Linked DNA regions of Salinivibrio kushneri. Each later gene encodes a partner of the first gene's protein in a complex. Links are inferred from orthologs where the notes say so. Each region holds a gene or a part of one and is shown in the gene's direction. Other genes may lie near its edges.

What was found.
Region 2: the proteins of lolE (region 1) and lolA are in contact, whole or in part, in a cryo-EM structure (PDB 7ARM), measured with the Escherichia coli proteins. The link is inferred for Salinivibrio kushneri from one-to-one orthologs.

The regions. Positions count from the first base shown.
Region 1 is NZ_CP114588.1:1,508,276-1,514,574, reverse strand. The notes cover bases 1,278-4,276. They hold lolE (lipoprotein-releasing ABC transporter permease subunit LolE), read left to right. Parts: upstream 1,278-2,157; coding sequence 2,158-3,396; downstream 3,397-4,276. Other genes in these bases: N8M53_RS07090 (DNA internalization-related competence protein ComEC/Rec2), read left to right, coding at 4,187-4,276; N8M53_RS07095 (DUF2062 domain-containing protein), read right to left, coding at 3,600-4,157; lolD (lipoprotein-releasing ABC transporter ATP-binding protein LolD), read left to right, coding at 1,472-2,161; N8M53_RS07110 (lipoprotein-releasing ABC transporter permease subunit), read left to right, coding at 1,278-1,479. Also shown: N8M53_RS07115 (PilZ domain-containing protein), read right to left, coding at 1-98; more of N8M53_RS07110, read left to right, coding at 292-1,277; more of N8M53_RS07090, read left to right, coding at 4,277-6,299. UniProt on the Escherichia coli protein: Part of an ATP-dependent transport system LolCDE responsible for the release of lipoproteins targeted to the outer membrane from the inner membrane.
Region 2 is NZ_CP114588.1:982,250-988,548, forward strand. Bases 3,271-6,269 are described here. They hold lolA (outer membrane lipoprotein chaperone LolA), read left to right. Parts: upstream 3,271-4,454; coding sequence 4,455-5,084; downstream 5,085-6,269. Other genes in these bases: N8M53_RS04805 (DNA translocase FtsK), read left to right, coding at 3,271-4,438; N8M53_RS04815 (replication-associated recombination protein A), read left to right, coding at 5,102-6,269. Outside these bases: ald (alanine dehydrogenase), read right to left, coding at 1-775; leucine-responsive transcriptional regulator Lrp, read left to right, coding at 942-1,436; more of N8M53_RS04805, read left to right, coding at 1,673-3,270; more of N8M53_RS04815, read left to right, coding at 6,270-6,299. UniProt on the Escherichia coli protein: Participates in the translocation of lipoproteins from the inner membrane to the outer membrane.

The DNA.
Region 1 (6,299 bases):
ATGAAGGCGTCCGCATCGGGTTGCGCTTGATTGTCGGCAAGTGGCTCAACATTGATACGAATCGCCGCTCGCACAGAAAAATATTCGTCTTGGCTCATCACTGTGCCTTAGATTGCAGTTGTATTAATGATTATCACGCACCCGCCGCGAGAGGTAAAGGTTAGTTGCTTTTTCTTGGCAAAGGAGACGGCATTTATGCTGTGAATCCTGGCTTTGAGGCAAGGTTGGCTTGGCGTCCCAGTGTTGGACAGGTATGCTTGCAACGAATCAAAACAATAAGCTAGGTGCGCTATGTTTCAACCCTTGTCGGTGTTTATTGGCTTGCGATACTTACGCGGCCGCTCAGCCGACCGTTTTGGCCGATTTGTCTCGTCGATGTCCACCGCAGGCATTGCCATCGGCGTCATGGCTTTAATCACGGTGTCGTCGGTGATGAATGGCTTCGAAGCTCAATTGAAAGGACGAATACTCGGCGTGTTACCCCATGCGATTATTGCCAACGGGCAAGCACACCCAGATAAAACCGCGATTGAGGGTTGGCCTCATGTGATTGATACGGCACCGATACAAACCACGGATGCCGTGATTCAAAGCCGCAAAGGCTTGAGCGCCGGGTTATTAGAGGGCATTGACCCCAGTGCGCATGAACCCTTGGCTTCCCACTTATTGCAAGGTGAACTATCGGCACTGGCAGCCGGGCGTTATCAAGTGATCATTGGGCGTAGCATGGCCTCTGAATTACAACTTCGCGTCGGGGATGCTGTCCGCGTGATGGTCACCAGTGCCAGTCGCTTTACACCGATAGGTCGGATCCCCGCACAGCGCTTATTTACGGTGGCGGGTATCTTTCATACCGGGACGGATGTCGATGGGCAATTAATGCTGGCTAACATCGACGATGTGGCGAGACTCAGTGGGGTGTCACCGTCTCAAGCCAACGATTTACGCCTGTTTTTAGATGATCCATTTGCCATTACCCAATTAAAGACACACGCTGATCCCGATACGTGGACGGATTGGCGTGTTTGGCGCGGCGAGCTGTTTCAAGCGGTAAAAATGGAAAAAAACATGATGAGCTTGATGCTCAGCCTGATTGTGATTGTCGCCGCGTTTAACATTATTTCTGCGCTGATCATGGTGGTTATGGAGAAACAATCTGAGGTTGCCATTCTAAAAACCCTCGGGATGCAAGATAAAGACATTGTTGCTGTCTTTATTGCCCAAGGCAGTTTGAGTGGTGTGCTTGGCGCAGCGGTTGGTGGCATCCTCGGCGTGCTCCTATCAGCATATATCAATGAAATTATGTCTATTTTTGGTGTGAGTTTGTTGGGTAATGGTTTGGCGTTACCTGTGGTTATCAATCCTTTTCATGTGGCGATGGTATTAGGCTTAGCAGTCGTGCTAAGTGTGCTGGCCACGCTATTTCCTGCATTTAAAGCGGCATCTGTTCACCCTGCTGAGGCACTGCGTTATGAGTAAATCTTTGTTGTCCTGTCACCGCGTCAGTAAAACGTATCAAGAGGGCGGACAGCCGACCTGCGTGTTAAACGATGTGTCCTTGACCATTGCCCCGGGAGAGCTGGTGGCGATAGTGGGCTCCTCGGGCTCGGGGAAAAGTACATTATTACACACCTTGGGAACCCTCGACTTGCCGTCGGAGGGCGATGTGCAGATACAAGGGGAGTCAGTCAGTGCGATGAAAGCCAGCGAGCAAGCGAAACTACGCAATCAGACGTTGGGGTTTGTATATCAGTTTCACCATTTGCTTGCCGATTTCACTGCGCTGGAAAATGTGATGATGCCGCTGTTGATTAACAAAATGAGCCACAGTGCTGCGTCTGAACGCGCCACGGCGATGCTAACAGCCGTTGGGGTTGGACACCGACTCAGTCACCGTCCATCGGAGCTCTCAGGTGGCGAGCGCCAGCGTGTGGCCATTGCACGTGCGTTAGTCAATGAACCCAAGTTAGTGTTAGCCGATGAGCCTACGGGGAACCTTGATCATACCACCGCCCTGGAAATTTATGATTTGATGCGTCAGCTCAACGCGCAGCATGGCACGGCATTTTTGGTGGTGACCCACGATAGCGAACTTGCCGCCAAGCTAGACCGTCAGCTGACGATGCAAGATGGTCAATTGCTGGGGCAGGAGGGAGCATGAAGCCTTTATCGTTGGCAATAGGCCGTCGTTTTAGTCGCGCCAGACAACGCAATCGCTTGGTCTCCTTTATTTCCTTGTCGTCAGTGATCGGGATTGCGGTAGGGGTAATGGTGATCATTGTAGGTCTATCTGCGATGAACGGGTTTGAGCGTGAACTGAATCAACGTGTGTTGTCGGTGGTACCGCATGCACAAGTGTTTGGTGTCAATGGACCCATCGATAATTGGCAACAGGTAAAACGTCAGACTGAACAGCATCCTAATGTGGTGGCTGCGGCTCCCTATGTTGAAATGACCGTGTTGATGGAGCATGGCTCTGCGCTGCAGCCTGCGCAAATTCGCGCGGTTGAGCCGGCGTATGAGCAAACGGTGAGTCGCATTGGTGATTATATTGAAGGTGGCTGGGAGAGCTTGCCGTCTGGGCAGTCGCAGATTGTGTTGGGGCAAGGCGTGGCGGCGAAGCTGGGCGTCAGTCAAGGGGATTGGTTGACGGTCATGGTCCCCGCGACGGATAGCCAGCTTGCATTGCGTGCTCCGAAGCGGGTGAGAATGCAAGTGGCTGGACTGTTGCGTCTTGGTGGCCAAATCGACCATTCCTTGGCCCTGATGCGACTTCAGGACGCGCAAACTATTATGCGCATCGGCCAGTCAGTGACCGGTGTGTCGCTGAAAGTCTCTCCGGTGTTGCAAGCGCGGCAGATTGTGCATGAAGTCGGCCAAACGCTAACCACTTATGTGTATTTAAAAGACTGGACCAGTGAGTTTGGTTATTTATATCGGGATATCCAATTGGTGCGAACCATCATGTACTTGGTGATGGTGTTAGTCATTGGCGTGGCCTGCTTTAATGTGGTGTCAACCTTGATGATGTCGGTAAAAGATAGAGCCGCAGACATCGCGATTTTGCGCACCATGGGGGCGGACGATCGACTGATCCGTCGCATCTTTATTTGGTATGGGCTCTTTTCTGGTGCCTTAGGCAGTGTGTTGGGCAGTGTATTGGGTGTTACCTTAGCCACTCACCTCACGGCGATATTGTCTCAGGTCGAACAGTGGCTCGGGCATCGCTTTTTATCAGGTGATGTGTACTTTATTAACTTCTTGCCCAGTGAACTGCATGCCGCTGACGTCGTACTGGTAAGTAGCACGGCCATACTGCTTAGTTTGCTTGCCGCTTGGTATCCTGCCCGAAGAGCCTGTCAGCTCGAGCCAGCCGCGGTATTAAGTGCCAAATAGTGGCCATGCTGCTTGGCGTGCTTTGGTTACTAATACGCTTAACGTTTCTAATACCAAGAGCCCAACAATGGGCTCTTTTTGATCTACCTCGGTGAATCCTGAAGTGAATATCATCTGCATACGCGGGGCTGACGGTTGCGTCGCACTTTGACTGACGACGTTTGGTCGTGTTTGATGCCTCACTTAGATTAAATCAGGACGATTTAAGAGGACTTATTTGGATTAGGCAACACTTCTTTAATTTTCTTGGGCAAGCGTAGTTTACGTTTTTCCCAGCTTCTGACCACAGAATAGCGCCAGATGCCGCGTACGGTGAAATAGCCGATCACAGCCATCACCAGTCCGCTGGTTGCGCAGCCTAATAAAAACGGTGGGCCGATGTGGCTCATTTGCTCCGCCAAATAGTGCCAAGAGAGCTCGAAGTGAAACGGGTATGGAGGGCTGTTCATCATCCAGGTGCCGAGCTTATAAGCGAGATAAAAAAGCACCGGCATGGTGATAGGGTTACTGACCCAAACCAACGCCACAGCCAGAGGCAAATTGACCCCAAATAGGATCGCTAGCCCTGCGGCCATGATCATCTGACTGGGTAGAGGAACAAACGCCATAAACAGGCCGACGGCAAAGGCGCCGGATGCCGACCGACGGTTAAGGCACCATAAGTTGGGGTCATGCAACAGGCTACCAAACACCCTGAGTGCCTTATTGTCGCGCAATGTTTCACGCTTGGGCATATAGCGTTGGAAAAACTTCTTGGGCATACCTGTTTACATTACCTGGAAATTACGCAATGACGCTGACCTTTACACTGACTGCCGCACTGGCTGTGCTGTCGCTACCTTGGTGGCCAATGTTACCGCCAATTTGGGTCTGCATCATGACAGTTATCGTCTTCTTTATTGGGTGGAAAAGACGTTGGTGGTGGCTCGCTGGGAGCGCGTTAGGGCTCACTTGGGCTGTATTGTCCGCAAGCTTGTATCAAGCCGACGTGATCCACGTCATTTCACACCAAGAGGATACTACAATCAGTGGGACAGTGGGCACCCTTTTTAGTGCGAAAACGGGCGCGCAAGCGATTATTTTTGACGTCGATAAAATTAATCAAACAAGACTGCCGCCTTTTCGCTCAGCCAGAGTGCGTGTTTATTGGCAATCTCCCCCGTACCCTAAGCAAGGCGAGCGCTGGCAATTGCTGGTGACGTTTAAGCCGCCTTATGGGCGGTTAAACGAGGCAGGGTTCGATGCCGAACAGTATTATGTGGCAAGGCGTGTGCACGCCAAGGCACGTTTGAAACAGGCGACCCGTTTGACCGAGCAGGTGAGTTGGCGTCAGCAGTTGCTTGATAAACTCAGCCCAGTTTTGTCGCCGCTTGCCTTTGGTCCGCACCTTTTGGCATTGAGCCTTGGTGAGCGTGAGTGGCTAACTCCAGCGGACTGGGACACCCTGACACGCAGTGGTTTGGCGCATTTGATGGCCATTTCAGGATTGCATATCGGTTTGGCTTACGGGATAGGGTGGCAAATCGGTCGCTGGGCGCGCGTCTTTCTCCCTGAGCGACGCCTGTTTTTATGGTTGCCGTTGTACGTTGCGGTTGGGGTGGCGTCGCTCTATGCGGCATTAGCCGGGTTTGCACTGCCCACTCAGCGCGCGCTCATTGCATTGATGCTGGTCTCGATCACTAAACGCTTGGGTGCCCGAATTTCCCTGCTCAATTTGCTGCAGTTAACTTTGCTATTGGTATTGCTCCGCGATCCTTTTGCTGGTTTCTCGGTGAGTTTTTGGCTCTCATTTGCCGCCGTGGGGGCCTTATGCATCGCGCATTACTCGCTGACTCACGTCGCTTCTGGTGGTCGAAAACACACAAGGCCTTGGCTTCGTCCAATCAAGCAGCTTATTGGTATTCAACTGATTCTATTAGTGGGGATGCTCCCTTTGCAGTTGGGGTTGTTTGCAGGGATCAGCGCTGCCGCCACGCCCATTAACCTTGTGGCGGTCCCTTGGGTAGGCATGGTGACCGTACCCCTGGTTTTTGTCGGCCTACTGAGTGAGAGTTTATCGCTCTCCCGTGTCGCGGATTGGGTGTGGGGCGGGGCAAATGCCAGCCTTCAACCTGTTATGGCGCTGGCTGATCAGGCTGCTGACACCTGGTTACCCGCCCCAGTTACCTCGGCAGGCTGGGCAATATCGGCGATGGTGCTCGTTTGGGGTCTCTACGGGTGGCGCTGGCATCGTTTAAAAGCGGTAATGCTGGTCCTTGTCGCGGCGGTAGTGGCTTGGCGAGAACCCAATCCGGTCAACTGGCAAATTGATGTGTTGGACGTTGGTCATGGGCTCGCTGTATTGATCAGTAAGAATAACCGTGCGGTGCTCTATGACACGGGCAACCGCTGGCAGGTGGGTGGCATTGCTCAGGCGGTTATCGCACCGATTCTGACCCATCGGCAAGTCAGGCAGTTAGATGGCCTGATTCTTAGCCATGGTGACAGTGACCATGATGGTGGCGCTGAATTTATTTCTGCTACTTATTCACCACAGTGGCGACGCGCCAGTGAGCGTCGCGATGGGTATCAAGCCTGTGTGGCCGGAGAGCGTTGGCGCTGGCAAGGACTTACCTTTTCGGTACTCTGGCCGCCAGCAAAAAAGTCGCGTGCTGATAATGATGACTCCTGTGTGATCCGGGTGTCTGGCGATGGGCGTAGCGTGTTGCTCACGGGCGATATAGAAGCGAGTGGGGAGGCTGATTTGTTGGCCTCTCTGACTGACAAACAGGCACTTAATAGTGACATCATCTTAGTGCCCCATCATGGTAGTGCGTCTTCGTCTTCCTCAGCGTTTATTCGCGCCGTTGACCCTATTTGGGGCGTGGCGTCAACAGGGCTTCTCAACCCATGGCAGCTTCCGT
Region 2 (6,299 bases), 520 kb from region 1 along the record:
TCATACGTTTGATATGATCTTCGTTCACCAGCTTAGGTGCAGCTGCGCCTGGGATGAGTACTGCGCCCACGACCAGGTCTGCGTTCAGCACGTGCTGCTCCAGGGTCTCCTCGGTGGAGTACACCACTTTGGCGCGCCCTTGGAACTCTTCATCGAGGCGACGTAGGGTGTCGACATTTTTGTCGAGAATAGTCACGTCCGCGCGTAGGCCAACCGCCATACGTGCAGCGTTAGAGCCAACTACGCCACCGCCTAATACCACGATTTTCGCAGGCTCAACACCGGGCACACCGCTGAGCAGCATGCCTGAACCACCATGTGATTTCTCAAGCGCTTGTGCACCTGCTTGAATAGACATACGACCGGCAACCTCAGACATAGGCGCAAGTAGTGGCAATCGACCTTTAGAATCTGTTACCGTTTCGTAGGCAATACAGATGGCTTTACTTTTAATTAAGTCTTCTGTTTGCGGAAAATCTGGTGCAAGATGCAAATAGGTGAACAAAATCTGTCCTTCACGGAGCATCGCACGCTCAACGGCTTGTGGCTCTTTTACCTTGACGATCATTTCTGCTTTAGCAAAGACGTCAGCAGCAGTGGGAAGGATAGACGCGCCGGCGGCTTTATAGTCGTCGTCAGAGAAACCAATACCATTACCTGCGTTGGTCTCGATGTAGACAGAGTGGCCGTGAGAAATGAGCTCGCGAACACTCGCGGGTACCATACCAACGCGGTACTCATGGTTTTTGATTTCTTTTGGAACGCCAATGATCATGCTGTCACCTCTTGTTTATTCAGTGTTATCGGCTGGCTTGTTATTGATATTGTCAATTTTCAGGCTAGTATAAAGGCAATAAACCAGCATTTGATGCTGAAAATCATTTAGATGTTATTTAATTTGGTATATCTTTTTGCAAGGAAGTAACAAGGTGGAATAAAAAATGGTAGATACCAAAAAAAAGCCCTCCAAGGAATTGGACCGCATTGACCGCAACATCCTGAACGAGCTCCAAAAGGATGGGCGAGTCTCTAACGTTGAGTTATCAAAACGTGTTGGTCTTTCTCCTACCCCCTGTCTAGAACGTGTACGACGTCTTGAGCGTCAAGGTTATATCCTTGGCTATACAGCACTGCTTAACCCCCAGTATTTGGATGCATCACTGCTAGTGTTTGTCGAAATCACACTCAACCGCGGTGCGCCTGATGTGTTCGAGCAATTTAACAAAGCCGTGCAAACGCTTGAGGACATTCAAGAGTGCTCGTTAGTGTCAGGGGATTTTGATTACCTGCTTAAAACACGAGTAGCGGATATGTCGGCATATCGCAAGTTATTGGGTGAAACTTTGCTGCGTTTGCCTGGTGTGAATGACACTCGCACCTACGTGGTAATGGAAGAGGTCAAGCAGAGCAATCATCTGGTTATTCATACGCGATAGTCAGTGAGTTAAATGGGTGGTGCGGGGCAACTCCTATCAGAACGCAAGCCGAGCATTGTGCTCGGCTTATTTTTTGCTCGGATCACTGAGGATTGTGTGATATCTCGGTAAAGATTTATCGTAAACAGGCATCATGCCTGCTCTCATGGCATGAATGTGGTAAAGTCAGGACAATATGAGCAAGCCTCAAGATAGGATGAGGAATGCGGTTCAAGAACGGTATTAAACAGGTGATGATGGAGTTTTCTTTACGTCGGGAGCCCAAAGCAGCTCGTTCCAAAGTGCGTTTAGATGGTGTTCAGCGATTAAAAGAGTGTGGGTTTATCTTGGTGCTCGCGGCTGCCGTGTTTGCTATGGTGGCTTTATTGTCTTTTAATCCAGCCGACCCGTCTTGGTCGCAAACTGCTTGGCATGGTGATGTGCACAATGCCGCAGGCGCCATGGGCGCTTGGCTCGCCGATAGTCTTTTCTTCTCGTTTGGCATCTTAGCGTATCCGCTGCCGCCAGCGGTGATCCTCGGTGGTTGGGTATTTTTACGTCGCCGTGGTGACGACGAACCCATTAATTACACCATTATCGGTGCGCGCATATTAGGACTGTTCATCCTGTTTTTAACCAGCTGCTCGTTGGCCGATTTGAATTTTGACGATTTTTGGCATTTTTCCTCTGGTGGCGTGATGGGGGATGTCACCAACAGTTTGGCGCTGCCGCTATTTAATGTATTAGGCACGACCTTGATGATGCTGTTTGGCTGGGCGGCCGGTTTTACTCTCTTTACAGGGATCTCTTGGTTGACCATTGTTGATAACCTCGGCGCCATGACACTAAAAGGCGTCACCTGGACGGTGAATCGGATTCGCGGTGACGCACCCACCGAGCTAGGCATGCCAGACTCCGACACACACACCGCAGCCAATACATCTGAGCCGATGGAGCTCAGTGATTTACGTCGCTTGACACCGTCAGCGCCGGAGAAGGCGGAGAGTTCCGCCAACGATGAGCAGGCACAGAACAAGGCCGCGTCGCCTATTATCTTTGGTGGACAAGCGCGTTCGGCAACAGACTCGGATGTTGCCGACGATCAGGGCGCTACCGATAGCGATGATGCGCACCCCGAGGAACCGTCATTGGGGCAGTGGCACCTTGCTATCGAGCAGGAGGAGGAGCATGAAGAAGCTGCGCCTGTATCGTCTTCGCGCGTTGAGGTGGATACGCCACATCTTGATACTGGAACTGCTCCCTCCATTGAAACGGGCGAAGAGCCACCATCTGATGATCTGCACAGTGCACCAATCGCACCGAGCCAGCATCACGTCGACACAACCTATGGCAATCAAGATGGGCTGTCCGAGCTTGAGCGTGCAGAACAAGCGAGCAGTGGCGCGGATGAGGATGACGACCCCTTCCAAGAAACCATTCGCCAAGCGCAAAAAAATCAGCAGCAGGCAGCTGGACTGGATCACCCGTTCTTAGTCAAAGATGAGCCGGATTTACCCACACCGAAAGAACCTTTCCCGACCCTCGATCTGCTTGACCCCGCTCGCCACACCGCAGAGCAGGCGACGCGTGAAGAGCTCGAGAAGATTGCTCGCCTGGTCGAAGCACGACTGGAAGACTTTAAAGTCCAGGCGCGCGTGGTTGGCGTGTATCCAGGCCCAGTGATCACCCGTTTTGAGCTCGACTTGGCCCCTGGGGTCAAAGTCTCGCGCATTTCTGGCTTATCCAAAGACTTGGCGCGTGCTTTGTCGACCACGGCAGTGCGTGTGGTCGAAGTGATCCCAGGTAAACCCTATATTGGTCTTGAGCTCCCCAATGAGCACCGAGAAACGGTGTTTATGTCCGAAGTGATCGGTAGCGAGCGGTTTAAGAACAGCCACTCGCCTATTTCGGTGGTGCTGGGGAATGATATCGCGGGTGAAGCGATTATTACCGATTTGGGTAAGGCGCCACACATGCTGGTGGCGGGTACCACAGGCTCGGGTAAATCGGTGGGTGTGAACGTCATGTTGGTGAGCATGCTGTATAAAGCTTCACCGGAAGATGTGCGCTTTATTATGATAGATCCGAAAATGCTCGAGCTCTCGGTGTATGAGGGGATCCCACACCTGTTAACCGAGGTGGTGACTGACATGAAAGATGCGGGCAATGCCCTGCGTTGGTGTGTTGGCGAGATGGAACGTCGTTACAAGTTGATGTCGGCGCTAGGGGTGCGAAATTTAAAAGGCTTTAACGAGAAAGTAAAAGCCGCAGAAGCGGCGAATAATCCCATTCCCGATCCGCTTTGGAAGCCAGGTGACTCGATGGATGAGTCAGCGCCTAAGCTGGAAAAGCTGCCTTATATTGTGGTGGTCGTGGATGAATTCTCCGATCTGATGATGGTGGTGGGCAAAAAAGTGGAAGAGTTGATTGCGCGTCTGGCGCAAAAGGCTCGAGCCGCAGGTATTCATCTAGTGCTTGCCACCCAGCGTCCATCAGTGGATGTGATCACAGGCTTAATCAAAGCCAACATTCCAACGCGGATGGCGTTTACGGTGTCTACCAAGACAGATTCACGCACTATCCTCGACCAAGGTGGCGCAGAGTCGTTATTGGGGATGGGTGATATGCTCTTTATGCCTAATGGCTCCAACCATCCGATTCGTGTTCATGGTGCTTTTGTCAGTGATGAAGAGGTGCATCGCGTGGTAAACAATTGGAAAGCGCGTGGTAAGCCTCAGTACCTAGACGAAATAACCAAAGGGGATCAAGGCTCCGATAGCTTGTTGCCGGGTGAAGCGCCCTCAGGCGGAGATGGGGAAGAGCTGGACCAGCTTTTTGACCAAGTGGTTGAATTTGTCACCGAAAGCCGTCGAGGGTCTGTTTCTGGCGTACAGCGCCGATTCAAAATTGGCTACAACCGAGCGGCGCGGATCGTGGAACAACTGGAAGCACACGGTGTCGTAAGCTCACCAGGCCATAACGGTAATCGCGAAGTCATCGCGCCACCGCCACCCAAAGATTGATCGAATGGAAGGTTTCATGACTCGATTCTCTGCTATCCGCCACCTAATGGTGGTGCTGTCTCTACTTTTTGCATTGTCGGTGCAGGCGAAAACGCAGGCGCAACAACACCTGATGGAACGGTTGAGTCAGGTTGACGCGTTCAGTGCGCAGTTTTCCCAAACAGTGCAAAGCCCGGAAGGAGAGGTGATTCATCAAGCAAAAGGGCGGTTGGCGATTCAGCGGCCAAACTTGTTTAACTGGACCACGACCTCTCCCGACGAAACCATCATGATTTCTGATGGCGATACGCTTTGGTACTACAGCCCATTTGTTGAGCAAGTGACCGCGATGTGGTTGGAGGATGCGACGGCACAAACGCCGTTTGTATTGCTGACACGCAATCAGCCCAGTGATTGGCAGGCGTATCGAATCACCCAAGAGGCTGATACCTTTACCTTAACGCCAAAAACCACAGGCACGATTGGCGAATTTGAAGTCACGGTGAAACCGGATGGTACCTTGACCGGCTTTACCGTGGTTGAGCAAGATGGGCAACAGAGCCAGTTCTCGCTGAGTCAATTTAGCCGACAAGCACCGGCGTCAGACCTGTTTTCGTTTACGCCACCAGACTCAGTGATGGTCGACGATCAGCGCCAACCAAGATAATTGCCTCGGAGGTGACTGTGTCGACCTTACCGCTTGACTTTGCAGATGATTTTCGCCCATTGGCCGCACGCATGCGGCCTATTACGCTTGATCAGTACATCGGTCAGCGTCACCTTCTCGCTGAGGGTAAACCGCTTCGCCGGGCAATTGAGTCTGGCTCCCTCCACTCGATGATTTTTTGGGGTCCACCTGGGACCGGTAAAACCACCCTTGCGGATATTGCCGCGCGCCAAGCCAACGCAGAGCTGGAACAAATCTCAGCCGTGACGTCTGGCGTCAAGGAGATCCGAGAGGCGATTGGACGCGCAGAGCAAAACAAGCAAGCTGGTATTCGTACTGTTCTGTTTGTCGATGAAGTGCACCGCTTTAATAAAAGCCAGCAGGATGCGTTTTTGCCCCATGTGGAAGCGGGCACTGTCACGTTTATTGGTGCCACCACGGAAAACCCCTCGTTCGAGCTTAATAACGCCTTGCTATCGCGTGCCCGTGTGTACCGTTTAACCAGTCTTGACGAGAGCGATTTGGAAGCGGTGATTGATCAAGCGCTCGCCGACGCACAGCGTGGGCTTGGTGAGCAGCCCTTGACGTTTGAGGAAGGGGTTAAATCGGCATTGACGGCAGCGTGCAGTGGTGATGCACGTATGGCGTTAAACCTGTTGGAAATGTTGGCAGACATGGCCGATGGCCAAATCACGATGCCGATGCTTAAAGATGTGGCCGGTGAAAAAGTGGCGCAGTTCGATAAGCAGGGGGATGCGTGGTACGACTTGATTTCTGCGTTTCACAAATCGGTACGCGGCTCGAGCCCCGATGGGGCATTGTATTGGTATGCACGGATTGTCAGTGCAGGAGGCGACCCACTCTATGTCGCAAGGCGGCTACTTGCGATCGCTTCAGAGGATGTCGGTAATGCCGATCCGCGCGCGATGCAGGTCGCGCTGAACGCCTGGGACTGCTTTACCCGCGTGGGGCCAGCAGAAGGAGAGCGCGCCATTGCCCAAGCGGCGGTGTATTTGGCCAGCGCCCCGAAAAGCAACGCGGTGTATACCGCATGGAAACAAGCGTTACGCGATGCGAAAGACACCGCCAATGCGCCCGTGCCTATGCACCTTCGTAATGCACCAACCGCATTGATGGAGCAACTCGGACACGGTGATGGCTATCGCTATGCCCACGATGAACCCAATGCCTACGCCGCCGGTGAGCGCTATTTGC